DNA from 2 places in the Bacillus sp. 1A genome. Region 1 is predicted to be linked to the other one. Evidence: riboswitches for the same ligand, from Rfam matches in the RefSeq annotation. Region 1 holds a riboswitch; the other holds the start of a gene.

Evidence for each region. A riboswitch is a leader RNA that binds a small molecule or an ion and turns the genes downstream of it on or off. The one in region 1 is predicted to bind cyclic di-AMP.
Region 2: it holds a riboswitch for cyclic di-AMP, as region 1 does, so the genes downstream of both, ACUN0F_RS29810 (SipW-dependent-type signal peptide-containing protein) here and ACUN0F_RS24355 (APC family permease) in region 1, are expected to answer to the same signal.

What each region holds. Positions count from the first base shown of each region.
Region 1 is NZ_JBQYLZ010000001.1:4,769,230-4,785,526, forward strand. Features, by position in the region: gene ACUN0F_RS24355 (APC family permease) at 198-2,024, opposite strand; cyclic di-AMP (ydaO/yuaA leader) riboswitch at 2,169-2,315, opposite strand; gene ACUN0F_RS24360 (hypothetical protein) at 2,455-2,583, shown strand; gene panE (2-dehydropantoate 2-reductase) at 2,638-3,582, opposite strand; gene ACUN0F_RS24370 (hypothetical protein) at 3,758-5,233, shown strand; gene trhO (oxygen-dependent tRNA uridine(34) hydroxylase TrhO) at 5,402-6,361, opposite strand; gene ACUN0F_RS24380 (Nramp family divalent metal transporter) at 6,853-8,148, shown strand; gene ACUN0F_RS24385 (M23 family metallopeptidase) at 8,105-9,046, opposite strand; gene ACUN0F_RS24390 (sensor histidine kinase) at 9,129-10,196, opposite strand; gene ACUN0F_RS24395 (response regulator transcription factor) at 10,186-10,884, opposite strand; gene ACUN0F_RS24400 (GNAT family N-acetyltransferase) at 11,027-11,557, shown strand; partial or broken gene ACUN0F_RS24405 (radical SAM/SPASM domain-containing protein) at 11,718-11,848, opposite strand; gene ACUN0F_RS24410 (class I SAM-dependent methyltransferase) at 11,876-13,921, opposite strand; gene ACUN0F_RS24415 (BA_1872 family lipoprotein) at 14,230-14,610, opposite strand; gene ACUN0F_RS24420 (hypothetical protein) at 14,670-14,879, opposite strand; gene ACUN0F_RS24425 (peptide ABC transporter substrate-binding protein) at 15,309-16,297, opposite strand, start outside.
Region 2 is NZ_JBQYLZ010000001.1:5,806,503-5,822,799, reverse strand. Features, by position in the region: gene thiG (thiazole synthase) at 1-748, shown strand, start outside; gene ACUN0F_RS29830 (thiazole biosynthesis adenylyltransferase ThiF) at 741-1,760, shown strand; gene thiD (bifunctional hydroxymethylpyrimidine kinase/phosphomethylpyrimidine kinase) at 1,767-2,588, shown strand; cyclic di-AMP (ydaO/yuaA leader) riboswitch at 2,674-2,821, shown strand; gene ACUN0F_RS29820 (hypothetical protein) at 2,915-3,301, shown strand; gene ACUN0F_RS29815 (hypothetical protein) at 3,318-3,548, shown strand; cyclic di-AMP (ydaO/yuaA leader) riboswitch at 3,807-3,952, shown strand; gene ACUN0F_RS29810 (SipW-dependent-type signal peptide-containing protein) at 4,047-4,151, shown strand; gene kdpF (K(+)-transporting ATPase subunit F) at 4,148-4,228, shown strand; gene kdpA (potassium-transporting ATPase subunit KdpA) at 4,248-5,915, shown strand; gene kdpB (potassium-transporting ATPase subunit KdpB) at 5,929-8,019, shown strand; gene kdpC (K(+)-transporting ATPase subunit C) at 8,035-8,616, shown strand; gene kdpDN (KdpD-like non-kinase potassium sensor) at 8,673-9,827, shown strand; gene ACUN0F_RS29780 (MFS transporter) at 9,850-11,031, opposite strand; gene ACUN0F_RS29775 (MarR family transcriptional regulator) at 11,172-11,633, shown strand; gene ACUN0F_RS29770 (patatin-like phospholipase family protein) at 11,762-12,616, shown strand; gene ACUN0F_RS29765 (hypothetical protein) at 12,817-13,212, shown strand; gene ACUN0F_RS29760 (ABC transporter permease) at 13,300-14,373, shown strand; gene ACUN0F_RS29755 (ABC transporter permease) at 14,383-15,615, shown strand; gene ACUN0F_RS29750 (ABC transporter ATP-binding protein) at 15,616-16,266, shown strand; gene ACUN0F_RS29745 (hypothetical protein) at 16,254-16,297, shown strand, end outside.

The DNA.
Region 1 (16,297 bases):
CTTTCCTGTCCTTATTTCAAAATATAATCCGCTTCACTTTTTCAATTGAAATATCCATATATCACAACAAAAACCTCTACTTGTTCATAGATACAAAAATTATATTGATATATTTTTTAGACCCATATGCAATTATGCATAGTGTATACACAAAAAGGATAGCTTTACTTTCGTAAAGCTATCCTTAAAAAATCTTCTTACTTTTTCAAATGATATGGAACTGTCGTAATAACAACATTTCTTTTATAGAGTAAATACGCACGAATGAGTAAACTAGACTGATTATGAAGAATGTTATGCCAACCTTTTTTCGGAATGAACTGTGGTATAACTACAGTAACTCGGTAATTTGACTCACTCGCTTTATATTGTACTGTATCAATAAACTTTGTTAGTGGCTGAATAATACTTCTATAATGAGAATGTAAGGTAACAAGCCTTACTTCAGGTTGCCACTTCTTCCATTTCTCTTCAAATTTCTTTTCCTCTTCTCTGTCAAAAGCAACATATACAGCAATAACTTGATCTGCCGAAAGAGCCTTCGCATAGTTCAATGAATTTTCTACTACATGCGTCATACCAGCTACAGGAACAACAATTACATTTCCCTCAATTGGAACAAGTGGCTCACAAGTTTTTAAACTTAATTGATCACCCACTGCATCGTAATGCTTCTTAATTCTATGGAACAAGAAGATGATGGCAGGTAAGAAAATAAGGATTGACCAAACTTGTGCGAACTTAGTTAAAAAGAACATACTCATTACAATAAAACTAATGACTGCACCAATTAAATTGACCGTTAATCTCAAAGCCCATCCTTCAGGTTTTTCACGAAGCCATTTTAATACCATCCCCGTTTGAGAGAGTGTAAACGGAATAAATACACCTACTGCATATAACGGAATTAAATGTTCTGTTTGCCCTTGGAAAGCTACAATTAAAATAATCGAAGCAATTCCAAGTATAATAATACCGTTTGAGTAACCTAGGCGGTCTCCTCTAATCGTAAACATTCTCGGTATGAATTTGTCTTTTGCAAGGTTAACTGCTAATAGCGGGAATGCAGAATACCCTGTGTTAGCAGCAAGAATTAATATTAAAGCAGTTGTACCCTGTATAAAATAGTACATGAAATTACGCCCAAAAGTTTGTTCAGCAATTTGTGAAACAACTGTTACTTCTTTACTTGGAGTAATTCCGTAATAATAAGCTAAGAAAACAATTCCTGAAAATAAAACTGCAAGTAATGCACCCATTGCGAGCAATGTTTTCGCTGCATTGTTAGGTGCAGGATCCTTAAAGTTTGGAATTGCGTTAGATATTGCCTCAACACCCGTTAAAGCAGAGCTTCCTGAAGCAAATGCTCGTAACAGTAAAAACAAACTAATTCCTGCAACTGGTGTTCCAATCGGTGAATGTAATGTCGGTGAAACTTGACCAGTTATAATATTATAAATACCTACACCAATTAATATAAATAGTGCTAAAACGAATAAATAAACAGGATATGCTAAAACGGAAGCTGATTCCGTTACCCCTCTTAAATTTAAAATAGTAATCAATATAACAAATATAATCGCAATGATTACATTATGTGCATGTAAACTAGGGAAAGCTGATGTAAGCGCATCTGTACCTGCTGATACACTTACTGCAACAGTTAAAATATAATCGACTAATAAAGATCCTCCAGCTATTAGCCCTGGATTCATCCCTAAATTTTCTTTTGATACTACGTATGCGCCACCGCCGTGCGGATAAGCAAAAATAATTTGTCGATAAGATAAAATAAGGGCTGTCAATAATACTAATACCCCAACAGCGATAGGAATAGAATACCAATAAGCTACTGCTCCTAGGCCTGCTAGTGCGATTAATATTTGTTCTGGTCCGTATGCAACCGATGACAATGCGTCAGAAGATAAAATAGCTAACGCCTTCGTTTTATTAAGCTTTTGCTCTCCTAACTCAGTTGATTTTAACGGCCTTCCAATTAAAAACCTTTTGATTGATGAAACCACTGCTGTCCACTCTCCAATAATTTTGTACGAACTTTTCTGCTAGTTACAGCGGGTAAACGATTTCTTCAGAAAACAAAAAATGTCTACAAGCCATAACGAAATAGACTTGTAGACATTATTTTTTTTGTCGCACAAGCTCCACCTTCCTTCTCAATATAACGCTTACGAGGTTAGCTGTCGGATTCGGGCCTATGAGTAGCCCTACCTTTTTCAAGGATTCACCCCATTGGATTAAGTACTAATCCATAAGAACGGGTCCCCCGCACCATGCGGTTTCAGCGATTTAGAAAATTGAAACTGTGGATTATAATACTCCTTTATTTTCAAAATGTAAACAAAAATTTTGAAAAAGAAAAAATTTAAATGATTGCGCATAATCCGCTAGTAAATATACATAATGAATACTAAAAAATCAATAAAGGAGACTCATATGTCTAAAGAAAAGAAGCCTATTTTTTCCGATTCCTATTTAGATGCATTAGCAAATGAAATTAATCAATTATACGGTAAACGTGAACAGGAAATAAATTTGACAGATAGAACGAAAAGAAATAAATAATTTGTCATAAAAAAGAAAGCAATATACTTATATATTGCTTTCTTTTTTATTTTTTCATACATCCAATTGTATTGCTGATCTGTTAAAGGTCATTTCTTCATACACTTTCAAATTTTGATATACTACCCCTAATAATGGTGCTTCTATAGAAAATTGTTTCGCTACATCTAGTAAGTATCCTTGTAAGTGCTCGCCTTCAATGAACGAACCTTTTTCCATATCACGCTGCATCGATGACTTCATATCATACGAAATTTTATCAATTGTTTTCATATGTTCTTGGGCAATCCCATCCTTAACTGGAGCTTTCATAGATCTCATGATTTGCACACATTCTTCAAATAAGTTTTGGATAAAATCGTGTCCACCTTCGCTTTCGCGAATCGGTCCTATCGGTGCACGCATTAATGTCGTCACACCCGACATTACAGTAATAAATAAATATTTATGCCACATATCTTGCATAATATTTTCACTTAAAACAAAACTAGATTTCGTACCTGCAAATGCTTTAGCAATATGCTTTATTCTCTCTGAATCTTGAAGCTTCATTTCTCCAAAGACAAGTCTGTTGGCAACACTCGTTTGTACAATCTCTCCTTGATCGTTTAACGTCGTCTCGATAAAGCATAAACCGCCAATTACTTTTTCCACGCCGAATTCCTTTTGTAATAGTGATAAATGAGCGATACCATTTAACAATGGAATGATGACAGTATTTTCACCTACAAACGGCTTCAAATCTTGAATCGCCTCGTTTAAGTGATACGCTTTTGTTGAAAATAAAATAACGTCAAATGGAGAAGTTCGATCTTCTTTCGTTATTAATTTCGGTTGGAAGGAAAAATCCCCATTAACACTACGAATAACAAGTCCCTTTTCCTCTAATTGCTGTTTTCTTTTACTGCGGACAAGAAACGTAACATCTTCTCCTTTTTCGACTAATCGGCCTCCAAAAAAGCCTCCGACGCCACCAGCTCCTAATACTAAAATACGCATACAACATCCCCCTTTTCAAAATACAATTTTATAACGTGTAGTATACATAACATTATACATGTCCCCTACTAAATAAGCTGAATTTTCATTCTTAATCAAGGATAAAACAGTGGTTATTTTCAAATGAATTTGGGCATGTTGTTTTTATAGCATATATGGAAAGGAAACAATGTAAATGGAGGCAATACAAACAATCGAGGAAAAAGATGTAGCAACAGCTATATTTCAATTTATATTCCCGTTTTCTTTTAAAACTGGATATGAACAAAATATGTTCCCTTTCTTACAGAAAAATGATTTCCGCCCTTTTAGACTCGATCATCTTGAAAATGAAAATACATACTACGGAAAGTTTCAAGTTTCACATCAAAATATGGAAGCATACTATCTTTCATTTACAAATAAAATTCTATTTCCTCACTCAGAGCATCAAAAAGGATTACAACGCTATTCTAAAGACCTTAACTTAACTGGACATTTAACAACAAATCTTATTTCCATTCCCTTCAAGATTCATTCTATTGATGTAACACTTTGCCCTTATGAGCTTGGCTTCTTAACAATTCGGACAGAAATAGAAACCGCTTCAAACATGACATTATCAGAAGCAATCGAATTCGCCGCCCGCTTCCGTGTACTTGAAACTAAAAATGATACAAACGAGACTATTTGTATTGAATGTAACGGAAAACAATACTCACAAGTGGAAAAACTTATATTCGGTGATTTATTTCACGGTGTAACAGACTTCTTTGAGAAAAAGAGATTGCGGAGCTCTTACTTTCAAACCTTTCCTTTCTTTGAAGACCAAAGAATGTATGTACAAACGTTATTATCTATAAAAGAAGATATGGACCTGAATGAAGTGGATGTTTATCGTACTTCCAGCCTTTCCGGATTAACAGACGATGGTAAGCCGTATATTAGCGCAAATAATGTTCCTTATATTCAAGATTATTTAATAAAACATTCTTATCAAAGATGGGCTCCTAATCGCTACTTTGTTATGGAAGAACATATTTTTACATGTATAACAAATGAAGGTGAGCAAGCAATCGCTAAACTTGCTAGTCAAATGTACGGGGAATTTTATTACGCTTTATTATTAAACTTATTTCATAAAGTTGTTTTATTAAAGATGGCGAACGCTTATGCTGAACTAAACATTGAACAAGATACAAATGAAATAGAGCAATTAATTTATTCAATCAATTCATTTACAGCAAATTACTTTTCTTTAGAACTAGTATCCCAATCACAGAGTGAAGATATTTTCTTCCGCTTAAGAAATCTATTTAACATTGAAGTACTATACTCGAATGCAAAACAAAATCTTGACAGTTTGTTTAAATACCAAGAAAATGTCGCTTCTAAAAAAGATAGCCTTTTACTATTAATTTTAACGCTCTACTCTGTAGTAGGCCAAATGTTAGGGTTTACTATGATCGATCTTTTAAGAAACACCGATTCAAACAAAATATCGTCTCCACTTGAATTTTTCGCACTTTTAATAGCAATTAGCGGTATCGTCATTTCACTTATTTTAGGTGCGCAAAGTTTATACCAATGGAGTCTACAACATAAACGAAGAAAAGCATGGGTAAAACAAACTGTGCTTTCTGCTGTTAAAGAGAAAGATGATAAACATTAAAAAGGGTGATTTTCAAATTACAAATACGTAGAGCATTTCAGTGAATGAAATTTTTATCAGCGATTTTTAAGATATATCGACTTACCGACAAAAACTGATAAAAAACACATAGTAAAAAAAGTACTCCAAAATAATATTTGGAGTACTTTTTTATTACAATAATTTAGCTTACTTCCCTGCTTGGATTTTCTCTAATGCAGCAGCTACTTGCTCTTCAGTTAATTCGTGTTGAACGATATAACGATTACGTGGGTGTACACGACATTCATGAGAACATGCACGTAAATGTTTCGCTTCGTTTTCTTCAGAACATAAAATTTTCTTATTACATTCTGGATTTGCACAGTTTACATAGCGCTCACAAGGTTCACCTGTAAAGTGGTCTTTACCAACGATAACATGCTCTTTTTGGTTTACTGGTACAGAGATACGCTCATCGAACACGTAACATTGTCCATCCCAAAGCTCACCTTGTACTTCTGGGTCTTTTCCATACGTTACAATACCGCCGTGAAGCTGACCTACATCTTCGTAACCTTCACGAATTAACCAACCAGAAAACTTCTCACAACGAATTCCGCCTGTACAGTATGTTAAAATCTTTTTACCTTCAAGTGTTTCTTTGTTTTCTCTAATCCAATCTGGCAACTCACGGAATGATTCAATATCCGGTTTAATCGCACCTTTAAAGTGACCTAGATCAAACTCATAATCATTTCGTGCATCAATGATAACTGTATCTTCTTGTTTCATTGCCTCATAGAATTCTGTTGGCTCTAAATATTTACCAGTTATTTCTTTCGGATTAATGTCGTCTTCTAGACGAAGTGTAACTAACTCTGGACGAGGGCGTACGTGCATTTTCTTAAATGCATGTTCATCTGCCTCATCAATTTTAAAAACGATTCCAGCAAAACGTGGATCATTGTTCATTGCTTCCATGTATTTCTCTGTTTGCTCAACAGTTCCAGAACAAGTTCCATTAATTCCTTCTGTCGCTACAAGAATTCTTCCTTTTAACTCAAGTGATTTACAAAATTCTAAATGCTGTTCAGCAAATTCTTCTGGATTTTCAATTGTTGTGTACATGTAATATAGTAATACTCTATATGGTTTTGTAGTTGCCAATTTATTTCTACCACCTATCTAAATTTTAAAATCATGTATAAGTTAACGTTCATATCAAAACATATATAATAAGAAAATACATACTAAATTGTACTTAGCCTATTTTCTTCTATTTACAATTTTTTCTATAAGTTAACGAAAATAAAAACAAGATTACATCACAAAACACTATGGTTATGTTGTAATCCCAATATATTATATATCATACAATTTCATTTCCATCAATTAATATGCTGTAATATAGGCTCTATGTTCACATAAATTTCAAAATTAGTCCTTTAATTCATTATGTTTCCCCATGTGATCACACCATAAACTCCCATTTTTTTATAACACGACACCATCTATTGTAGCAAGGCATATAATTTGCACTAAGGAAACATTTGTGTTCAAATAAAAATATCATCTAATACATTTAAATGTATTGAAATAAACAATAAGAATACTTACAATAATTTCATCAAGTTAACATTTCAAAGGGGAAAACTACTATGAATAAAGATATATCAAAAGATGAACAAGTCCCTTCTCAAAGTACAACTGTTCAATCAGCACACTTAGCTTTAAGTGGAGAAACGAAAGGCTGGAAAAGACTGTTACCGTTTTTAGGACCCGCTTTTATCGCATCCGTAGCTTATATTGACCCTGGTAACTTTGCTACAAATATCGCAGCTGGTTCACAATATGGATATTTACTATTATGGGTTATATTCGCCTCTAACTTAATGGCAGTATTAATTCAAACTTTATCAGCTAAATTAGGAATTGCTACGGGAAATAATTTACCTGAAATTGCTCGCGAACACTTTCCAAAACCTGTGTCTATCGGCTTATGGATACAAGGTGAACTCGTTATTATGGCTACAGATTTAGCGGAATTTATCGGGGCAGCACTCGGATTGTATTTATTATTTGGAATTCCGATGTTACCAGCTGCTTTAATTACAGCAGTCGGATCATTTATTATTCTTGAGTTTCAACGCAGAGGATTTCGCCCACTAGAAGCTATTATTACAGGGATGATTTTTATCGTAGTAATAGCATTTGGGATTCAAGTTTTTTATGCAAAACCAGAATTAAGTCCCCTTCTTTCAGGACTATTTATTCCAAAATTCCAAGGTGTAGACAGTATATTACTTGCAGCAGGGATATTAGGTGCGACAGTAATGCCACATGCAATCTATTTACATTCTGCATTGACACAACGCCGCGTGGTTGGAACAACTGACGAACAAAAGAAAAAGATTTTCCGTTTCGAATTTATTGATATCATTATTGCAATGGTTATCGCTGGAGCAATTAATGCGAGTATGTTAATTGTTGCTGCTGCACTATTCTTTAAAAATGGCTTGCATGTTGAAGATCTTGATGTTGCTTTTAACCAGTTCAGTACTTTAGTCGGTCCAGTATCGGCTGCTTTATTTGGAATTGGGCTCTTATCAGCAGGACTATCTAGCTCTTCTGTCGGTACAATGTCAGGTGACATTATTATGCAAGGTTTCATTCGAATGCATATTCCGTTATACTTACGCCGCTTTATTACAATGATTCCACCATTAGTTATTATCGCTTTAGGTGTAAATCCAACTTACGCTCTAATCATGAGCCAAGTCGTCTTATCATTCGGTATTGCTTTTGCATTAGTGCCACTTATTATGTTTACAAGCAATAAAAAAATTATGGGTGCGCTCGTTAATCACCGCATAACAACCTTTATCGCTTGGATCATCGCTGTACTTGTTATCATTTTAAATATTTTCTTACTGTATCAAACATTTGTAGGGTAATGAGAAAAGGTATTCCAATAAAACTGGAATACCTTTTTTCATTACCACTTATGTATGTACCTCTTTCTGGCATTATCGTACCTTTTTCAGTTCGAAAGTAAAGTGGTAATCCTTCCGAAAGAAATATGCTCACCTTGGATGGATCCTGCCTTTGATGATGAATATGTAAATGCGGCTCACTTGAACTTCCTGAGTTACCAACTTGAGCAAGTACCTTTCCTTCATTTACATGTTGGCCTTCCCTCACTTTAATCGATCCTTTTTTTAAATGGGCAAGAATCAAAAATGTCCCTGATTCATCTAGTCGCAAATAAATATGATTCCCCGCCATTGACTCAAAATTATCCGATCCTGGAACTACATCTTTTTCATCGTTATTGATTGATACAACTGTTCCAGAAGCTGGTGCCATTACTTTCGCTCCATATATTCCATAATCCTCTAACTTACTACTTTTCACTTCAGCAGGCGGAATAAGAATATCATATGCCCATCGTTCATTTGGTTTTATAACATGATAGTTCGTTTCTAACCGATCACCACCCCAGCCCACTAGTGCTCGTTCATTCAAAGGAAAGCGAACTACTGCTTTAGGATTCATAGAATGTACATCTGCTGGGTAAGCAAGTCCCCCTATGTTAGCAAACCATCCTAAAGGCCAAGCTCCAATTATAGAGAAAAGAACGATGAAGAGTAGCGCTTTATCTATTTGCTTTCTGAAAATACCTTTCCACACAAATAGTAATACTGATCCTATCAAAATAAAGAGTGATACTATGCTAAAGGCTTGTATACTCCACCAAGCAGTGACTGATATAACACCTTTAGCTAAATAAACTACACTCCAACTTATAATTAAAAACGCAACTAAAATTATTAATACATATTTCCTCCACATGTTGTATCCCCACTCTCATATCTTTGTTCTACATAATACGAAGTGAAAATTACGACATACAAAAGAAATACTTACGACTTCCTTACAATTCTTTATAATGCGGTAAGACGATGGTGAAAACAGTTTCTTTCTCGTTACTGCGCACAGTGATATCCCCTTTATGAAGCTCTGCTATACTTCTTGCAATTGCAAGTCCCATTCCTTTTCCACCCGTATGAGAGCTACGTGATTTTTCACCGCGATAAAACTTCTCAAAAACGTAAGGAAGGTTCTCATCCGGAATACATTGTCCAAAATTTTTAATTTCTATTTCAGCATTCATGTCTCTTTTAGAAACTTGAATTAAAATATCCTTTCCGTCTTTCCCGTACATAATACTATTACTAATTACATTTTCGAATAGCCTCACCATAACCGCTACATCTATTTCCACATGTAACTCCTTATCACCGTTAATACGAAAGCTCATATCGGCATCATCTAGTAGTGGTACAAAATCAATCATGATTTGTTCAATGAACGCTTTCATATTTACTACACTTTTATGTAATTCGATTTCTCTATAATTTATTTGACAATATTCTAATAAATCATCTACTTGATTTTTTAATTCATAACTTTTTCGCTTTAATATACTTACATACTGTTCACATTCTTCTCTATTTGAATGAAGCTGATTTCCTAACAGGTCCGCGTAACCGATTAGAGATGTTACAGGTGTTCGTAAGTCATGAGAAATATTACTAATCATTTCAGTTTTCATTTCCTGCGATTTTTTTTCATTTTCGATTGACTCTTTTAAACTTTTCGCCATTCTATTAACATTCGCTGCTAATTCACCAATCTCGTCATTTTTTGAAATAGGTATAAGTATTTCAAAATTACCACTACTTATTTCCTTCACACTCTTGTTAATTTCAGATAATCTTTTCATCATTGTTTTTGTCATGAATGCAAAGTATGTTGTAGTAAAAATTAAAAAAACTATAAAATATAAAAATGAATATTTTTCCTCTAATGCAGTAACATGACTATATATATTTCCAATTAATATTTGAAACGTTATTATACTTACAGTTGCTAACAAAATGCTACATATGAATGCGATAAAAAACTTAGCTCTAATGCCTTGTAATGATTTAATCTTCAATTTTATATCCGACTCCCCAAACATTCTGTATAAACTTCGGTTCTTTTGGATTCTCTTCAATTTTATTTCTTAATCTTGCGATATGAACCATTACTGTATTATTACTTTCATAGGCTCTTTCTTTCCAAACGCTTTCATATATTTCTTCAATAGTGAACACACGATTCTTTGCAGCTGCCATTAAGTACAAAATATCATATTCAGTTTTCGTAAGATTGATTGTTTCTCCATATAACATTACTGTTCTAGACACTTCATCTATTTCTAAACCCCTAATGTTTATTTTCTTTTCTATTACTTGGACAGTATTTTGATTGAAATATGTATACCTTCTTAATTGAGCCTTCACTCTCGCTATAAATTCAATTGTACTAAACGGTTTCACAATATAATCATCTGCGCCAGTACTAAATCCAATTACTTTATCTACATCCGATGATTTTGCGCTTAAGAACATAATTGGTAAACTATGTTTCTCTCTAATCCTTCTGCACAATTCTATCCCATCCATTTTTGGCATCATAATATCCAGAATTGCAAGTTGAATACTGTTATTATTTATTATTTCTAAAGCCTCTTCTCCGTTATGAGCACTAAAGACTTTAAAACCTTCTTGCATTAAATTCACGTTCACAAATTGAACAATATCTTGATCATCATCTACAATTAAAATTGAGTTTTTCTCCATATACATACCTCTTTTTGAAATATATTCCACAATCCATTTTATCACAAATTAAAACCATACTTCCCTCTTGAATAATCTTTATTTTCAGACTAGATTATATAATAACAATACATTCTAGTTTCAGAAGAAATGGAGTGAAAGTATGTTTCCTATATTAAAAACCGACCGACTCATTTTACGAGAACTTACCGAAGAAGATGCACCGGGTATACTACAATGCTTTTCTAATACTGATGTACTGCGCTATTATGGCCAAAAACCGTTACAAGATATTGATCAAGTGAAACAAATTATTCATAACTTTAAACTGAGTTACAATGCAAGAAGCGGCATAAAATGGGGAATCGAATTAAAAGACAAAAAAGAGCTCGTTGGAACAATCGGGTTTCATGATTGGTCTTCTGAGCATAAACGAGCCAATATAAGTTATGCCTTTCTCCCTGAACACTGGGGAAATGGATATGCGACGGAGGCTGTTTCTGAAGTTATATCATACGGTTTCCACACACTTCATTTAAAACGGATCGGAGCAATTGTATTTCTTGAAAATGAAGCTTCCAATAAATTGCTATTAAAATTAGGATTTGAAAAAGAAGGCGTTCTAAAAAATTATATGTATCAAGATGATATCCCTTATGACACGAATTTTTATTCTTTATTAAAATCGGTTTAATAGAAATTATGCGTAAAAACTCGTTTCAGCATAATAAATCAGGATAGTGCATCTTTAACGAAAGATGGGAAACCGAGCGTTATTCATTTCTTAGATCATCATACGACTGATGCGAAGTACAATAAATTATATAATTTTAAAAAGGGGCATGAGCATATTCTTACTCATATCCCTTTTTTACGTTCTTTTTCTGTTTTCGCAATGCTTTTGGAATGTATATTCCATGTAATCTCCCGTTATTGCATATGCTCTAGAACGAGATCCCCCACAAACATATCGAAACTCACAAACTAAACTTTTTAAAAGTTTTCAACATCATTACCTCTTTTCTAAAACCATAAAGAATGTACTATCCGGTAGCGCAACAACATTCCCAGACTCATCTTTAAACTCGATTTTCTCGCTAAGATGTTGTGTATATCCACCCTGTAAATAGTTCATAGCTTGAACGATGTTTATTTTATCTCCAAAGATACCCTTTACGAAATCCTTATATTCGTTTAGCGTAAATATTCCAAACTGCTCTTGCACCTCGTGAACGAAGGAATCCTCGCCCCATGTATACGTATATAAGAACTCCATTGCATCATTAACAGGCATTTTGACTGTATCGTCTGCAAGTACCTCATACTTGATTATACGTCCCTTGAATTCACGGACATACTGCTCTAAGAACTTCATTCCGCCTGCATCTTTAAAACGAATCAACCGTATTAACGTTTTATCTTCGGTCATGATGCCATCACGAATGATAATACGGCCTCCTGGCTTTAACACCTCATAGGCACTCTGCAGCCCTTTTTTAATTACTTCATGATTGAATTTCTTACCTTCATACTCTATATAAGAGAACAGCTCATGAAGGATAGAAGAATATACAATCGTATCAACCGATTCTTTTCCAAATGAGCTGCTTAAATTGATTGCATCCCCTTTAATGACGTCCCAAGAACGCCCCTCGTTCTGCTTCTTCTTTTTCAACGTATCAATCACGTTTTCGGAAATATCTATACCGTAGATTCGTTTGTCCTCTGTCTCTTCTTCGATCATGTCTAACATGACACCACCACCGGCTCCGACATCTACAATCGTATCTCCCTTTATATAATCAAGAATAATTCGTTTATCATCAGCTGAGCTATTCATATGTTCCAGATACACTTCTTCATTATGGAATCTATCATATGCATCCTTACGTAACCCGAAGAAATCAAAAAGCAGCACATTTGCCCGAGCATGCATCATATCTATCTTTTCTGCCTCTACACAGAAGGTAATTAACGCCTCACCTACAGCAGAAAACTGAAACGATACATACGCAGTCTTCATATCTTCATCGACTTTAACCTTAAAAGAAACATGCGTTTCATTCGGCTTCTCGTTCTCACGATACTCTCGTAGATACTTCTCAATAACCCGCTTACGATACACGTTGTCCTTTTTCTCACCTTTGAAATCATAGTGCAACTGTTGCATCAATTTTTCGAAATGTATATGCTGAACTTTTCTAGAGCCTATCTCGTTCTTTAACATAACAAAAACTGTCCAAATATCCTCAAAGCTAAGAGCATGCATAGACGGTTCTACATACCACAAATCCTTATCAGATAAAAATGTTTGAACGTCTCTCTTCTCGCTCCCCATAATTATATCTTTTTCAAATACTGACTCCTTATGTTTTGGCGTGAGTCTATGTATGCGAGAAGTAAATGGCTCCATATAACCATCAAACAGGCCATCAATTGTAATCTTCACATCGTTCTTCACTTCACTCCACAAAGCTTTTGATACGCCTTCAATAATGCATTGGTTAAGATAGTATAGAATCTCCTTTAACCTAACGTCTCCGTATTCTTCTTTATATGTGTTAATTAAATCAACATGAGAGTCCAAACGAGCCTCCCCGCGTATATACTGCCCGATTAATCCATGTGTTCTAATTAAATCTCGAATAAACAAATACTCAGTAGAGTTTAAGTTTGTCTCTACACGTTCAATAAACTGAATATCACTAAAGATATCAGCAGAACCCTCGTTATGTACGAATAGATTAATCCCGTTTTTCTTCCATTGCTCCCGCTGTTTTAAAGATCCTACCTTTGCAAGCTCACTATACGTTAGTACCTTTTCAATAATACGATACGCTTCTTCATCTAAAGGCAGTCCATCTAACACTTGTAGCGTACGGTGCACATAGTACAACACCGCATCTGTTTTTAATGTTCCAAGTACTTGTACATTCTCATAGTTTTGATGTATCTCCTCTGCCTCGATTAAATACTTTAACCACGTAGGGAGAGTATCGGAAAACCCTTTAATGTATTTATTTAGAATCTCAATGTTTTTCAACTTATTTACCCCCATATATAATCAATATCTGTAGTAAAGTCTGAGACACCTTCTCTAAAAAGATCATCACCCTATGTCCCCCTTTACCATCTAGAACTCTTTCAAATACAAACGCTTCAAACCCAGTCTTTTGCTCTTGTAAAAAAGAATTATCGGGTTTGTAACACATTCTTTTGTTCATCTCTTATTGTAACTTCATCAGGAATTTCGGCGGAATAAACAGTAGGACTCAGCGGATCACTTCTTACATTGATAAACATATGTTGTGATAGAATCAACCGAAAATGGAAACGGCAAGCGGGTGCACTCCACTTGCCGTTTTTTCATAGCTTAGTATGTATTTGAATTTCTTTTGCTTTCTCTTTTTCACCTTTCACGCGTACAATTAAATCATATGATCCGGATTTTGGAGCTTCAAAAGAAAGCAAACCTTCTTTTTGAGAAGTGATTTCTTCTTCATAAATTACCTTATCATCTTTTGTAACTTGTAATAAAATTGCACCTTCTTCAACAGCTGCTTCATAAGGAATTTCCACATTTCCTTTTTCAGCTTTAACCGTTTGTACATCGTAATACCCTTGCAACGAACCAATTTTCAAAGTCGTTTCGCCATTTTTTTGAACCTTTGTGACTTGTGTTGCTGTATTGCATGCACTTAACAATACAACAAGAGTGAGAACCATAAATAAACGTAGTAATTTCATAAAAATTCTCCTTTTTTATGTACATGAATTAAAATTCTAACTCTAAATTTTGTACCATCTTATTTCCCACCTCTTAAAATAGCTTTTTTTACAATCAAATACATAATAGAGAATAGTAAACAAGCTCCCATTGTACCAAAAACTACAATTGAAATTTTACCTGCTAATGTTTCATTTGAATCTAATGCATTAGGTAAGATTGTACCAAAAATTGCAATACCGGCTAATACAACCATAAAATATTTAAATCTTTTTACTTTCTTATTCATACTAATTATCCCCTTTATTCCTTAAACCAAATCCCCATAAACCTACACCAGGACCTAATAGTACATGAAATTTGACTCTACTTTTTCTAGCTTCAAAGAATCCCCCGAGATTCCCAAATTAATATCGTCCAAGTATTATACATACCAATTCATTCATATAGAAAAAGTCCCGTTCAAATCAAACACTTAAACTCCTCTTTTTTATAATACTCAAATAATTCCACACAAACATCTCTATCAATTCATCTTAATACCTCAATTACCTTTTAAGTATATCAATGACAAAATAAATAATCTAATATTTTTTATAATTAAAAACAAACATAGTTACAACAAGAAAATGTTTGTATGCTGATCTGTACTGCATTCCCTTATTCCATGTACTCTTAAAAAAAACCTTACTTTTTAAAAAGTAAGGTTTTTTTGTATTTATTCATTAGCAATATAAGCATTCTTATAAGTATAAATACCACCAAATTGATGCTTCTCAATTCCTTTTACATAACCCTTTTGTACGTAAGCTGAGCCCATTTGATAAAGCGGTGCAACCGCAGCATCTTCTAACAAAATACGCTCGGCCTCTTGCAATGCTTCCCATCTTTTCTTCTGATCTAATACTAGATCGCTTTTCGCTTTCTTTATTAATTCATCGTAGTGACGGTTAGAATAATCCATTTTGTTATTTTGATTATCCGTCGTAAAGAGTTCTAAATAACTAATTGGGTCTTTATAATCCGGTCCCCAATTTCCCATAGATATATCGTAATCTCCTATTTGTTCTAATTGTAATTTTTGCTTAAATGGCTGTTGTTTAATTTGGATCGCGAGTCCTTGCAAATGCTTTTCTAAGTCACCCTTTATATATTCTGCCATACGTTTTGCATTATCTTGTTCAAATGTTAAAAACTCGAGGTTTACTTGTTCTACTCCAAGCTCTTTTTTCGCTTCTTCCCAAATCTTTTTCGCATTTTGCAAATCATATGGAGAAAGATCTCCGTTTTCTTTTCTAAAATCTTTACCAGTCTCTTCATTTATATGACCAGCCGGTACAAGTCCGCTTGCAGACTTTGCCCCGTTATTAATAAAATGAGCAACGAAATCTTCTTTATTTAACGCTAATGAAATAGATTGACGCACCTTTTTATTTGCTAACGCATTATTTTTCTCATTAAAACGTAGCATAGCAATTGCAGGCTCGCTCGACATATGCAATTCCTTACTTCCTTTATACTTGTCTACAAATTGAGAATTAATAGGCACCCGGTCCAAATTACCAGCTTCGTACAAATTAACAGCGGTCATTGTATCCTTTACAATGTGAAAGTTTATTTCGTCTAATTTCACTTTCTTTTCATCCCAATATGTAGCATTCTTCTTTAATTGAAACTCTTGTTCATGCTTCCACTTTTCTAATACAA
Region 2 (16,297 bases), 1.0 Mb from region 1:
ATTTCATTCTAGACTTTTATTAGGAACAGGGAAATTCCCTGATTTTGATGTACAGCAAAAGGCAATTGATGTATCTGAGGCTGAGGTTTTAACGTTCGCAGTACGTCGTATGGATATATTTGATGCAAAGCAGCCTAATTTATTAGAGAAACTTGATGTGAAAAAATATAAGTTATTACCGAATACAGCTGGAGCAAAAAATGCTGAAGAAGCTGTTCGTATTGCAAAATTAGCAAAAGCTTCGGGGCTTTGCGATATGATCAAAGTAGAAGTTATTGGTGATGATAGAACGTTATTACCTGATCCAGTAGAAACGTTAAAGGCATCTGAAATGTTACTAGAAGAAGGATTTATCGTTCTTCCGTATACATCTGATGATGTTGTATTAGCACGTAAATTACAAGAACTAGGTGTGCATGCAATTATGCCAGGAGCATCACCAATCGGTTCAGGGCTTGGTATTGTAAATCCATTAAATTTAAGTTTCATTATTGAACAAGCGACAGTGCCAGTTATCGTTGACGCTGGTATCGGTAGCCCGGCTGATGCGGCATTTGCGATGGAATTAGGAGCGGATGGTGTGTTATTAAATACGGCTGTATCGGGAGCAAAAGATCCAATAAAAATGGCACAAGCAATGAAATTAAGTATTGAAGCAGGACGATTAGGATTTGAAGCGGGGCGTATTGCACGTAAACGTTGTGCAACAGCAAGCAGTCCTTTAGAAGGAATGAGCGTAGTTGAATAATCGATATTCTCGCCAAGAATTATTTTCTCCAATTGGAGAAGAGGGGCAACGAAAGATAAGAGAAAAGCATGTACTCATTATCGGTGCAGGTGCATTAGGTAGTGCAAATGCAGAGATGTTTGTAAGAGCAGGTGTTGGCACAGTAACGATTGTTGACCGAGATTATGTCGATTGGAGTAATTTACAAAGACAACAATTGTACGCAGAGAGTGATGTAGAAAATAATCTTCCGAAGGCTGTAGCGGCAAAAAAACGTCTAGCAGAGATCAATCGTGAAGTAAGAGTAGAGGCTCTCGTTCAAGATGTAACAGCTGAGGAATTAGAAGAGCTTGTTACAAACGTAGATGTAATGATTGATGCAACTGATAATTTCGAAACACGTTTTATTGTGAATGATATAGCGCAAAAACATTCTATTCCATGGATTTACGGAGCATGTGTAGGGAGTTACGGCCTTTCTTACACAATTCTTCCTAGTAAAACGCCATGTTTATCTTGTCTATTACAATCGATTCCGCTTGGCGGGGCGACATGTGATACAGCGGGTATTATATCACCTGCTGTATCTCTCGTCGTTTCTCATCAAGTAACGGAAACTCTTAAACTGTTAGTGGAAGATTACGAGTCACTTCGAGATGGACTTGTATCGTTTGATGTATGGAAGAATGAATATTCATGTATGAATGTGCAAAAGCTTCGTAAACACAATTGTCCTTCGTGCGGAGAGAATGCATTATATCCGTATTTAAATAAAGAAAACACATCAAAAACAGCAGTTTTATGCGGAAGAAATACAGTTCAAATTAGGCCACCTCATAAAGAAGAAATGGATTTTGAACGATACAAAGAGCTGCTGAAAGATCGCGTAAATGATTTAAATGTAAATCCATATTTATTATCATTTTCAGTTGAAGAAAAGAGATTAGTTGCTTTCAAAGATGGACGTGTACTCGTACATGGAACGAAAGATATAAGCGAAGCAAAAACAATTTATCATCGCTATTTTGGATAGAAAAGGATGAGTGGGATGAAAGTAAATAAAGCTTTAACAATTGCAGGATCTGATAGTGGCGGCGGTGCCGGCATTCAAGCGGATTTAAAAACATTCCAAGAGCTTGGTGTGTATGGGATGACGGCTATTACGGCAATTACTGCTCAAAACACGCTTGGCGTTCAAGGGGTATATCCAGTTTCGTTAGAAGGTATTACGGAACAGTTGAATTCAATTGGTACGGATTTAACACCAGATGCTGTGAAACTAGGAATGTTATTTAGCAGTGAAATTATTCAAATTGTAGCAGAACATATTAATAAATTTGGCTGGAATAATATTGTACTAGATCCTGTTATGATTGCTAAGGGTGGTGCATCATTATTACAACAAGAAGCAGTACAAGCATTAAAAGAATATTTATTACCAGTAGCAACTGTTGTAACACCGAACGTGCCTGAAGCAGAAGTGTTAACTGGAATGGAGATTCATAATATTGAAGATAGTAAGGAAGCTGCGAAAGTACTGCATGAATTGGGTGCAAAATATGTGCTTATGAAGGGCGGACATGCAGAGTATCAAGGTAATGAAGTAGTTGATTTACTCTTTAATGGTGAGCAGTTTATCGAATTTAAAAGTGAAAGAATTCCTTCAAAGCAAACGCATGGAAGCGGGTGTACATTTGCTTCAGCGGTTACAGCAGGACTTGCGAAAGGATGCTCGATTGAAGAGGCAGTTCAAGAAGCAAAACGATTTATTAGTATAGCAATTGAAGAGCCATTGAATATTGGAAGTGGTCATGGACCGACGAATCATTTTGCATATAAAGTGAATAAAACGCGTGTATAAGTAAGTGGAAAGTCAGTTTTGTAACTGGCTTTTTTTCTGTTTACTTTTTCCAATTACAGGAGTAATATATCAGCCAGAATACATTTTTTGTAATACGCTGAGTCCAATTGTATGGAGCGGAGGAACCAATTTGTGCAGTGTCACTAGGGGTGAATCTTTCAATTTTGAAAGTAGGGCTACTCTCAAAGTCCGAATCCGACAGCTAACTTCGTAAGCGTCTTGAGAGAGGACGGTGCCATGATGGATACATCACTTCATCGATCTGATTAGTATAGGGGAATATCAATCTATGTTTGAGTTCTTTTATGCTAAGGAGGATGAGGTACATGGAATTAACACTTATTTGTGTTGGGGAAGAAAGCAAGGTAAATAGTTTAATAGATTTAGTAGCATATCAACATGAGTTAATTATTTTCACAGCAAATGAAGAGATAGCGGCCGAAGTGAGGAATTGTGGATTTGATTGGACGTATAGTTGTAGTAAGGAGCAAGATTTTACTAGTATTTGTGAGTGTATTAAGAAGGTAATTTTACTAGGGGATGAGCTTCCAATCGTTAGCTTCTTCACAGAACACATTCGCTTTTCTTTTCAAGCACCTATTACTGTTGTTACAAGGAATAAACGATATCCAGCGAGGCTCTATGAAACAATTGGAGCTGCATTTGTCGTGTTTACGAATTGTGATAATATATCTTTTTTATTTTTTGAATAGGGTGGGTGAAAAGAAGATGAAGGTGTTGTTACTAGGAGATATAGCGAATCGTTGGGCGGTATCAGTAGAGCGAGTTCAAGAATTGGTGGTGCTTGATCCTATTTTTCCAAGGCCCTATATCATATTGCCATCGAAAGACGCTTTATATTTAAAAACAGATGTTATCGAATATGAGCAGCTACATGCAGAATTGTCACAAGTTTATATTCGCGGGAGAAATTTGCGCGCGTTTTTGCGTGGAGAATAAATAGTGAAAAAAAGAGCGAATGCTGAGTGCAATAAGCTATGCACTTCATCTCATTCGCTCTTTTTATTTCGTATTTAAAAGATCATTTCTGTGAAAAAGAAAGAAAAGACGAGAAAACAGATGAAATAATATTAATAACACTCAATGTAAGCGTTTAAATAGATGGATATTTTCTTATTTTAAGTAATTTGACTCTTTACAAGTTAAATATAGAGGAGTATATTTACTCTCATAAATCATTCATAAAATTTCCAAAAAAACCTAAAATCGCTGAGTTCCAGAAATGGAGCGGGGGAACCAATTTTGTGCATCGTCACTTGGGGTGAATCTTTCAGTTTTGAAAGTAGGGCTACTCTTTAGGCCCGAATCCGACAGCTAACCTCGTAAGCGTTTAGAGAGGAGGTTTACTTTGTGTTGTTCATTTCGAACACTAAGTAGAGCTTAGTGTTCTTTTTTTGATAATTTAATGGTAAATTTTTACAGAAAAGAGGGGTAGCTATGTTAGATGTTGTAATGATCGGGATTTTTGTTGTGTTAGTCGCATCGATGGTAAGTCTTGCAAGTTGGTCAGATAAAGTTGTGAAAGAAGGGAAGCAATCATGACGGTTGCCTTATCGGTTATTGTTGCAGCAATTACTGTGTACTTAGTGTATGCATTATTAAATCCAGAAAAGTTTTAATTAGGGGGAATCATTCATTATGATTTGGGTCGCAGTTGTTATTACCATGCTGTTGTTTATTCTTGTGGCAAAGCCAATGGGGATTTATTTAGAGAAAGCCTTTCAAGGTAGTAAAAAGTTAGATAAAGTATTCGGGCCTTTTGAAAAACTTATTTTTAAAATTACGGGTGTAAAAGAATACAATCAAACGTGGAAACAGTACGCATTGTCATTAGTTTTATTAAATGGATTTATGATTGTTGTCGTATATTTCATTTTCAGACTACAAGGAGTATTGCCATTAAATCCAGCGCATATTGAAGGGATGGAGCCTACGCTTGCTTTTAATACAGCAATTAGTTTTATGGCTGATACAAACTTACAGCATTATAGCGGTGAAAATGGTTTATCTTATTTATCACAATTAATCGGAATTACATTTTTAATGTTTGCAGCACCAGCAACGACTTTAGCACTTGTAATGGCGTTTATAAGAGGGCTTGCTGGGAAGGAACTCGGTAACTTTTTCATTGATTTTACGAGAGCTTTAACGAGAGTATTTCTTCCTATTGCGTTTGTTGCAGCGCTAATCTTTGTCGCACTTGGTGTACCACAAACGTTAGACGGGGCAGTTACAGCACAAACAATTGATGGGGCAAAGCAAAGTATATTACGTGGGCCTGTTGCATCATTCGTGTCCATTAAGGAACTCGGAAATAACGGCGGTGGATTTTTCGGAGCAAACTCTACACATCCTTTCGAAAATCCAGGGCAAATGAGTAATATTTTACAAATGATGCTTATGATGTTATTGCCAACAGCACTTCCATTTACGTACGGACGAATCGTAGGAAATAAAAAACAAGGTCGTATCCTTTTCGTATCACTATTCATGGTGTTTTTACTAGGATTTATAACAATTACTACATCTGAATTACATGGGAATCCAGCGTTAAATGGAATGGGCATCGAACATGTACAAGGGAGTACAGAAGGAAAAGAAGTACGATTTGGAACAGTATTTTCTTCCCTATACGCAACAGTGACGACAGCTGCTGAAACAGGAGCCGTTAATACGATGCATGATACGTTAACACCAATTGGCGGGTTAGTACCACTCGTAAATATGATGTTAAACACAGTGTACGGCGGCGTTGGAGCTGGTTTTGTGAACATTGTTATGTATGCGATTATCGCAGTCTTTATATCTGGATTGATGGTTGGACGGACACCAGAGTTTTTAGGTAAGAAAATTGAAGGTAAGGAAATGAAATTAATTGCGGTAACGATACTATTTCATCCACTGCTTATTTTAGGGTTTTCAGCATTAGCTCTTTCAACAAGTTTAGGAACGGATGCCATTTCTCATTCTGGTTTCCACGGTTTAACGCAAGTGGTATATGAATACACATCGTCAGCTGCGAATAACGGATCCGGATTTGAAGGGTTAGCGGATAATACACCGTTTTGGAATATTACAACTGGCTTAGTTATGTTTTTAGGGCGCTATTTCAGTTTAATTACGATGCTAGCTGTTGCAGCTTCATTGAAAGAAAAGACAGTAGTACCAGAAACAGTCGGAACGTTCCGTACGGATAATAGTTTATTTGGCGGCATTTTCATCGGAACAATTGTAATTGTCGGTGCATTAACATTCTTCCCAATGTTAGTACTCGGCCCAATTGCAGAATTTCTTACATTGAAGTAATGGAGGGTAAATGATGAGACCGGTAGTAGTAAAAGAAAAGAGAGTAAATGAGTCACAAATACATGCTGTAGAAGATGAAGTTAGACAAGCGAAAACGATGGATCGTGATATCGTGAAACATGCGATAAAACAATCCTTTGCGAAATTGAATCCGAAAGTCATGATAAAAAATCCGATTATGTTTGTTGTAGAGATTGGATTTATCATTACGTTCATTTTATCGTTTCTTCCAAGTCGTTCTAGTAGTGTAGCAGGATGGTTTAATATAACAGTTTCTCTCATTCTATTATTTACAGTTTTATTTGCTAACTTTGCAGAAGCGTTAGCGGAAGGACGGGGGAAAGCGCAAGCCGATTCTTTAAAACAGTCGAAGAAAGATGTGTTTGCAAATGTTGTAAAAGAAAATGGAGACATTGTTCAAGTTTCAGCAACTGATCTGAGAAAAGATGACGTTGTTATTGTAAAACAAGGAGAAATGATTCCGAGTGATGGGGAAGTAATTAAAGGATTAGCGTCTGTTGATGAATCTGCGATTACAGGGGAATCAGCTCCTGTAATAAAAGAAGCGGGCGGCGATTTTTGTTCTGTAACAGGCGGGACGATGGTCGTAAGTGATGAGATTACAATTGTCATTACGAGTAATCCTGGTGAATCATTTATTGATAAAATGATTTCGTTAGTAGAAGGAGCTGCTCGTCAAAAAACGCCGAATGAGATTGCTTTAAATACAGTATTAACGAGTTTAACGCTTATTTTTTTAATCGTTGTTGTGACGTTGCCGATTTTTACAAACTATTTAGGGTTTCAAATTGATACAGCTGTACTTGTAGCGTTGTTAGTTTGTTTAATTCCAACGACAATTGGTGGTTTATTATCAGCAATTGGTATTGCCGGGATGGACCGCGTGACAAAGTTCAATGTGTTAGCGATGTCGGGTAAAGCAGTAGAAGCTGCGGGTGATATTAATACAATCATTTTAGATAAAACAGGTACGATTACTTTCGGGAACCGAATGGCACATACATTGCTTCCTGTAGGAAATGAAACGATTGAGCAAGTAGGAAAATGGGCTGCGATTAGTTCAGTTTTAGATGAAACACCAGAAGGTCGATCGGTTATAGAATATGTAAAAATGAAATCTATATCATATAATCGAGAAATTGCAGAACAAGGTGAGTTTGTTCCGTTTAAAGCAGAAACGAGAATGAGTGGTGTCGATTTACAGGACGGAACGAAAGTGAGAAAAGGTGCTGTAGGTAGCGTAATTGAATGGGTTAGGTCACAAGGTGGAACGATTCCGAAAGATGTAAATCAAAAAGCAGATTCCATTTCCAAAGAGGGCGGGACACCACTTGTAGTTGCAGTGGATAATCGTATTTACGGTTTAATTTATTTAAAGGATACAGTAAAGCCAGGTATGCGTGAGCGTTTTGAGCAATTGCGTCAAATGGGGATTAAAACGGTTATGTGTACAGGTGATAACCCGTTAACAGCAGCAACGATTGCAAAAGAAGCAGGGGTAGATGAGTTTGTTGCTGAGTGTAAGCCAGAAGATAAAATTGCGGTTATTAAAGCAGAGCAAGATAAAGGGAAACTTGTAGCGATGACGGGTGATGGTACAAATGATGCGCCGGCATTAGCGCAGGCTGACGTTGGATTAGCGATGAATAGTGGTACGACAGCTGCGAAAGAAGCAGCGAATATGATTGATTTAGATTCGAACCCGACAAAAATTATTGAGGTTGTAGGGATTGGTAAGCAATTGTTAATGACGCGCGGTGCGTTAACGACGTTTAGTATTGCGAATGATATCGCAAAATATTTTGCAATCATTCCAGCAATGTTTACACTTGCGATTCCGCAAATGGAAGCATTAAACATTATGAAACTAACATCACCACTGTCAGCGATTTTATCAGCATTAATATTTAATGCAGTTATTATTCCATTACTCATTCCATTAGCGATGAAAGGTATCGCATATAAACCGATGAGTTCGAATGCACTACTTAGCCGAAACCTACTTATTTATGGACTTGGCGGGGTTATTGTACCGTTCATTGGAATTAAAGTAATTGATATAATTGTCGGCTTGTTCATATAAGGGAGAGGGAAAAAGATGGCGAAGAAACAAAGTATACTATCATCGATTGTCCGTATTACTTTTACATTTTTAGTGTTGTGCGGCCTTGTATACCCGCTTATTGTAACTGGTATTGCACAAGCGGTAATGAAGGATAATGCGGATGGAAGTCTAATATATAATGATAAAAATGAAGTGATTGGTTCTACATTAATCGGTCAAAATTTCACAGATCCACGTTATTTTCATGGACGTGTTTCTAGTATTGAATATAAGGCAGAAGCATCTGGTTCAAATAACTATGCACCGTCTAATCCAGATTTAGAGAAACGAGTAGAGAAAAGTATTGAAGAGTGGAAGAAACAAAACCGGGCTGTTCCGGTAACAGAAGTGCCGATGGATCTAGTGACGAATTCAGGTTCAGGGCTTGATCCTGACATTAGTCCGCAGGCAGCTTCTGTGCAGGTGGATCGTATTTCTAAATTAACGAATATTCCGAAAGAAACACTAAATCAGTTGATTAAAGATCAAACGGAAGGTGCGGCACTTGGCTTATTTGGAGAGAACCGCGTAAACGTTTTAAAGTTAAATGTAGAATTACAGAAACTACTGAAATAGTAACAGTGCTACCTCAATCTAACGGATTGAGGTAGCGTTGTTTCGAAAGGAAGGTTGTGAGTGTTTTGTATGCGGATGACTATAAACCGACGTTTCAAAGACGAACGCCAGAGGAATATTTAGAATATATTCGTCAGCAAAACCGCGGGAAGTTAAAGCTATATGTAGGAGCAGCTCCAGGAGTAGGGAAAAGTTATAAAATGCTCTTTGATGCAAGAGAGATGAAAAAAGACGGTATGGATATTGTAATTGGTTTAATTGAAACGCATGGAAGAAAAGAGACAGAAGAAGCAATTGCTGATTTAGAAAAAGTTCCTTTAAAAGAAATAGATTATAAAGGGAAAGTATTTTATGAACTCGATGTAGAAGGAATTATAAAACGTGCACCGCAAGTAGTTGTAGTGGATGAACTTGCGCATAGTAATATTCCTGGATCTAAAAATAAGAAACGTTATATGGACGTACAGGAATTGCTAGACGCTGGTATATCCGTATTATCAGCATTTAATATTCAACATTTAGAAAGTGTTCACGATATTGTAGCTCAAATTACGAATGTAAAAGTAAGAGAACGTATTCCAGATTTTATTTTACAAAAAGCAAATGAAATTCAGCTCGTCGATGCAACGCCGGAGGTATTAAGGAAGAGATTAATAGACGGGAAAATATATAAAGAGGAAAAAATTCAGCAAAGCTTACAAAATTTCTTTACACTTAATAATTTAGGGGCACTAAGAGAATTATCGCTTCGTGAAGTGGCAGATGATATGGAAGAGAAAATTAGTCAAACCGTTATAGAACCGATTGGTGTAAAAGAAAAAATTCTCGTTTGTGTACAATACAGTTCAACAGCAGCGAAATTAATAAGACGGGGATGGCGCATGGCGGATCGGTTAAACGCTGAATTGTATGTATTAAATGTTGAAAGAGAAAATATAGAGTCCCTTTCAGCAGGGAAAAAGCAAACGATTGAAGAGTGGAAGTTGCTAACGAATCAATTTGATGCGAGTTTTGTTTTAGAAGAGGCAAAAGGAAGAAAGCCAGCGGATGTTATTATTGAAGTCGCGAAAGGACTACAAGTAACACAAATTTTACTCGGACAATCGGCAAGAACACGTTGGGAAGAAATACGAAAAGGTTCAATTGTAAATGAAATTATGAGAGAAACGAAGTATATTGATATTCATATCGTTGCAGATCAAAGAGTTTAGAATAGAGACCATCTATAGGTCTCTATTTTGCCTCTTGTGTGGCAGGGAAGCGTAGCATTCTCATCGCATATAAGATTATGAATAGAAACATAATTGCACCTAGGAAGAAAATCCAAAAGTAATTTTGATTAAATAAAAGAAATCCACCTACAAGTGGTCCTGTTCCCATACCGAGATAGCGAATAAAGTTGTACATACCGATAGCAGTTGCGCGTTCTTGTACGAATTCTTCTGTTAATAAAGTAGTGTGAGTTGGCATAGAAAGTCCCATACTAAAACCATATAAAGATGTAACGATAATGATGAATGAGATATTGATGCTATATGTGAAAGAGAATAAAGTGACACATATAATATTGAAGAAACTAGTGATGAATAAAGCTTGCTTTGTTGTGAGGCGTTTTTGCAAAAGCTTGTAGCAATAACTTCCTAACATAATAGAAAGGGACATAGGTACAAATATAAGACCAATTTCACTTGCAGTTAAGTGAAATAAATTTGTTAAAATACTCGGTAAAAAAACGAGGAAGCAAAAGTAAATACAAAATTGAATGAAGCCAATAAGAGTAATAGAAAATCCAGTTTTATTTTTTAAGATAAACCAGTACTTCTTTTTTGCTTGCGGTTGCTTAATTACAGTGGGTTTTGTTTCTGGAAGTAGTGAAATGTTTATAATTAATAAGAGAATGCCAAGTGTAGATAAAAACAAAAATACGTATAAATGGCCATTTATACTGCCGAGATAACCACCTATAAGAGGGCCAATTGCAGGTGCGAGAGCAAGTAACATTTGATAAAGGCTCATCGCTTCTCCGCGTTCTTTTCCTTCAAATAAATCACCGATAATCGTTGCTGCAACTACAGGTATAGCCGCTATTCCTATAGCTTGAACAGCTCTAAAAAATAGAAATAAATAAACGTTCGCCGAAAAAGCACATCCGATTGAACCAATTGTACTAATGATTAAACTAGGGATAAGGATAGATTTTCTCCCTTTTGTATCAATTAAAGGTCCATATATGAGCTGCATAATTGCAAGAACGAATGTGAATAGTGAAACTGTTAAATTTACTAGATAAAGAGAAGTGTGAAAAGAAGCTTGAATCATAGGCAAGATAGGTGTGTAAATATTTTGAGCGAAGGAACCGAGTAAGGCACTCATACAGACAACGTATAAAATGAAATGTAGTTTGGATTTTTTCATTATGTTAACCTCCTTGTAATTTAGTTTCGTTGGAAACTAAATTTATTTTAACATGTTTTTCTCACTTGTAAATATGAAAAAATGATTTTAAAATGGTATATAGTTAAATTGTTTCTTTGGAAACTTAGGGGGCGAACGGATTGGATCATGCAACGAAACAAATGGAAATACTTTCGGACATTCGTACACTTTTGCATAAAAAAGAAGAACATTTGAAAGGGCAAAATGAGAAGTTTCTTCGTGAGACAGGTATAAGTGGTATGTCTTTATCTGAACTACATGTGATCGAGTGTATCGGAAAAAATGCTCTGATGAATGTAACTGCTATTACGACAGAAATGGGAATGACAAAGGGTGCAATCTCTAAAATTTGTACAAAGTTGTTTCAAAAGCAATTCGTTGAGAAGATGCAAATGTTAGATAATCAAAAAGAAATTTTCTTTCGCTTAACGGAAAGCGGAAATGAAATATATAAAGCTCATGATAAATTGCATAAACAAGCTGAAGAAAAGTGGCTGCTATTGTTAGATGGATATACGGAAGAAGAGCAAGATTTTATTCAAAGGTTTATAAAGGATGTCTCCGGTCATTTGGAAATATAATTGGAAGAAAAAACTCCTTTATTTCAAGCCTTTTGAATATAATTTCTAAAAGAACTCATATATAATAGAGAAAGATACTTAACATGGTGAATAATTAAAGAGTCAATATATAAAGAGGAGAGAATAACATGCTTGAAAATACGGGGTTAGTATTAGAAGGCGGCGGTATGCGTGGTGTATATACGGGCGGGATATTAGAATACTTTATGGAACAAGATTTATATTTTCCATATGTAATTGGTGTATCAGCTGGTGCTTGTCATGCAGCGTCGTATCTTTCCAGACAAAGAAATAGAAATAAAACGGTCAATATTGATTATGCATCACACCCACAATATTTATCGTATAAAAATTTATGGAGAAAACGCCAATTGTTTGATATGGAGTTCATTTTTCATGAAATTCCAGAAAAACATGTCCCGTTTGATTTTGAAACATATTTTAATAGCCCAGAGCGTTTCCTTGTAGGAACAACAGATTGTGAAACAGGACAGTCTGTTTATTTTGAAAAAGAAGGAACGAATGATGATGCACTAAATTTATTACAAGCATCTAGTTCATTACCTTTCATTGCACCTGTAGTAAATTACCGTGGTAAGCAGTTATTAGATGGTGGGATTTCTGATCCAATTCCAGTTCGTAAAGCACAGGAAGATGGGTTTAAAAAATCAGTCGTTATTTTAACGAGAAATCATGGTTACGCGAAGAAAAAGTCAAAGTTTGGATGGGTGGCAGCGAAAGCATATAAAAAATATCCGAACCTTGTGAACACGATGTTGAATCGTTATGAAGTATATAATGAAACACTTCACTACATTGAAAAAGAAGAGCAAGCCGGGAATTTATTTGTTATTCGCCCAGAAGTGCCGCTTCAAGTAGATCGTATGGAAAAAGATACAGCAAAACTACAAAATCTATATGAGCAAGGCTATGAAGATGCAAAGAGACAGTTTGCAGATTTACAGTCGTTTTTACAAAAATAAGTATTAGACTGCGGGGAAGAGTTTCTCCGCAGTCTTTTTTGTATTGCTTGCTTATCCGTTACTTTTTAAAAATGTATGAATGTTTAAGTGTTTAAAGAGTTTGTAAAACATATGGGTGTCTTATTGAGGAGAATTTACTTGAGAGGTATTATGACGATGTAGCGCTACAAAAAACTATTTAATTTACGAGGTGATTGTTAATGAAGGGAAAGTTTTTTTCGATTACGACTTTAGTATTATTAGCAACATCAATCTCAACAAGTGCATTTTATCCAACTTTAAGTGGCCACAAAAGCGGTAACTTACTATCTTACAGAGCTCAAACGACTACGAATCAAAACGCATCTCGCTGTTCAGTAGCGATTTCTTTTATTAATTCAAAAGGAAGTTATTCATATATTGAAAGTGCTTCGGATAAATTAGGATCACATGAATCGGGAAGAGCATTAAATGCCACTGTTAGTAATGGCGCATATAACGCCTTTGGTGCAAAGGGGCTATATTCTGAGCATTATGCCAATGAGAATAATGACTATCAAGAAGATACACACAAAGGTACTTTTGATAGTAACGGTAACTTACGATTACAGTGGTAAAAAATATTAAATAGTTGTCTTTATAAATATTTGGATAAGGAGAAGGGGATGTGCATCATCTCCTTCTTATCTAAAAGGAGCAGAGACATGTATTTAGCTTTTAAAAATATAAAAAACAACAAACTGTTTTCAGTCATTCTTCTTATGTCATTTTTTATTTCGTTTCTTTCTATATCAGTAGCTGCGCTTTTAACAGAATCTAAACGAAATTTCATATCTGCTTTTCAAATCGGCTTTCCAGAAAAGAATCAAACGTTAACTGTTCCGATAGCGAATACAACTGAATTGGAAGCGATAATTCCTGTCATACAAGATATTTTTGTAAAAAGTGATATTTACGTAGAGCATTTAAAAGCATTAAATAGTTCAGGTGCAATAAAAATCGTAGCTGTGAATTTAAAAGATGATTATTATTGGAAGCCATATATTTCTGAAGGACAATATTTTTATCGTGAAAATGTAAACGATATGGTTGTTGGCGATCAAACGAATGTAGAGGACTTATATGAATTTGATGATACATATAAAAAAATAGGAACTATATCGAGAAAAGACAGTGACGTCGGTGTATCAGACATATACATCCCACTTCAAAATTTACCTACTATATCTAAAAAAGGTATTATCGCGAGTAAACAATTACAATTAACAGTTGTTAACCCTACATCATCTATCCATAACGAAATAAAAAAATTTATGAGTAAGAGCAAAGAAGTAATTTCGGGAGATGTTCAAATACTGAATAAAAGAGACCTCCAGGAACTAAATGTAACATACATAGATCCAGCAAATAAGTATTATTATAAATTCATTCTTGTAGCAATTGTTTCTGGCATTTTTGCAGTTTTATTTTGGATTTATAAAAAAGAAAGAGAGATTTCATTAAAAAAAGCAGTAGGTGCTTCTAATATATCTATTTACTGCGAACTATATATTCAAATTTTGTTTATTTCTCTAGCAGCGATGTTCTTAGTTTTTATTACGTTAGAAATATTTTCGGGAACAATTCATACTTATTTTCAGACATACTTAGTAAAACCGTTAACACTATATGTATTGATATGTAATGTTGTTTTTATAATTTTTCTTACAATTTTTGTTACTGTAATTCCAATTAAGCACATTATAAATATATATCCCGGAAAACATTTAAGAACATAGGAGGTCGTCATGTTTTTTATATTTGATTCTATACGGTCTGTGAAAAAACGGCTATTACCAAGTTTGATTATAGTAATTTCTTTAATTATTGCATTTTCTTCAGCAATGGAATTTGTTAGTAATCTTTTGGGATATCGAAAAATGATGACGGTAGCAAATAATTTATCGACTCATAAAAATTTCTATGAACTTTATGCGACGCAAGATATAACATTGTTTAGCGAAGAAAAAGCAAAAAGTGATTATCAACATTTCATTCAAGGGTTATCTAATACGATACCAATAACAAATAAAACTAATTATTTGTTCCGTAACTATTCACTTAGTTTAAAAAAAGAAAATGGAACGATAAAGACTCTTATTGTTGATAAAGATATTAATAAATACTTCCATATACGAATTTCACAAGGAAGATATTTTGAGGAATTGGAATTTCATAAATCAGTATTTGATATTAGACCTGTTATATTAGGGGCTAATTATAAAGGAAAGGTATCTATTGGTGATATCATACCATCTGGAAAAATGAAGCTAAAAGTAATTGGCTTTTTAGAAAAAAATTCAGCATTTACATATCCTCGGAGCGGTGAAATATCGGATAATCGTATTACATTATTAGATGACATGGCTATTTTACCAATTGGAACAGAAGAAATAGAATTTTATAGTGTAGAACTTTTATACAATGGGCTAATTATAGAAACAAATGGAAAAGTGGATATAAATGAATTTCAAAAGAAAGTATTAAAGGTAACAGAAGGTAAGGGATATTCGTATTATGTTACAAATCCGGATAAATTATTAGAAAATGAAAAGCAAGGCATTGATAATATGTCATATCCCTTATTATTAAGCGGTACAGTCTTATCTTTTTCATTTATATCTATTTTATTAACATCAATGGCCACGCTTTATATGGAACGTAAAAATATTTCTATTAAATCAGCATTAGGAGCAAGTAATTTTCAACTATGTCTTCCGTTTGTTATTGAGTATATGTTGTTATTCATTCTATCTATATGTATAGGAATTATGTATTTCCAATGGGAGAATAGCGGAGTAATTGAAATTCAGAAAGGGCTAGAAAATAGTATAGTATCTTTCTTTGGAACGTTAAAAGTCTCTATAGAATCATTGATTGTTATAGGTGCTTTATCAATTGTAATGATCCTCGTTATATATGCAATCATTTATTTCAATGTACTAAAAATAAAAAATACATATATGAAAGAGGTGTTATAGATGATTCAGCTCGCAAATGTGGCTAAGGGATACGGAAAGAGTAATTTTATTGCTTTAAAAGATATTAATCTTACAATAGAAAAAGGCGAAATGATAGCCATTATGGGACCATCTGGTTCAGGGAAATCAACCTTGCTTAACATTATTGGCTTAATTGATAGCCCCTCTACTGGAAAGTATTTTTTAGATGGCATGGATACGAGTACATTAAAGTCAAACTATCATAAGTATAGAAATAAGGAAGTTGGATTTGTGTTTCAGAACTTTTCGCTACTAGATGATTATACAGTTATTGAAAATGTAATGCTCCCGCTTATATATAGAAAAATCTCTCATACGAAACGTATACAAATATCAAAAGAAATGCTGGAAATGGTAGGGCTGGAGAGACATATTAACAAGTATCCTCACGAATTATCTGGAGGAGAGCAGCAAAGGACAGCGATAGCGAGGGCATTAGCACAAGATACAAAAATTATACTTGCTGATGAACCGACTGGTGCTCTCGATCAAGAAAACGGAGAAAAAATTATGAGCATTTTAAAAGAGGTTCATAAACAAGGAAAAACGGTGCTAGTTGTTACACATGATCAAAAGGTAGCTGCATACTGCCAGAGGACAATACGTTTGCTCGATGGATGTGTGGTGTAATATGGATAAAAGTATGTGAAGAGGTGATACA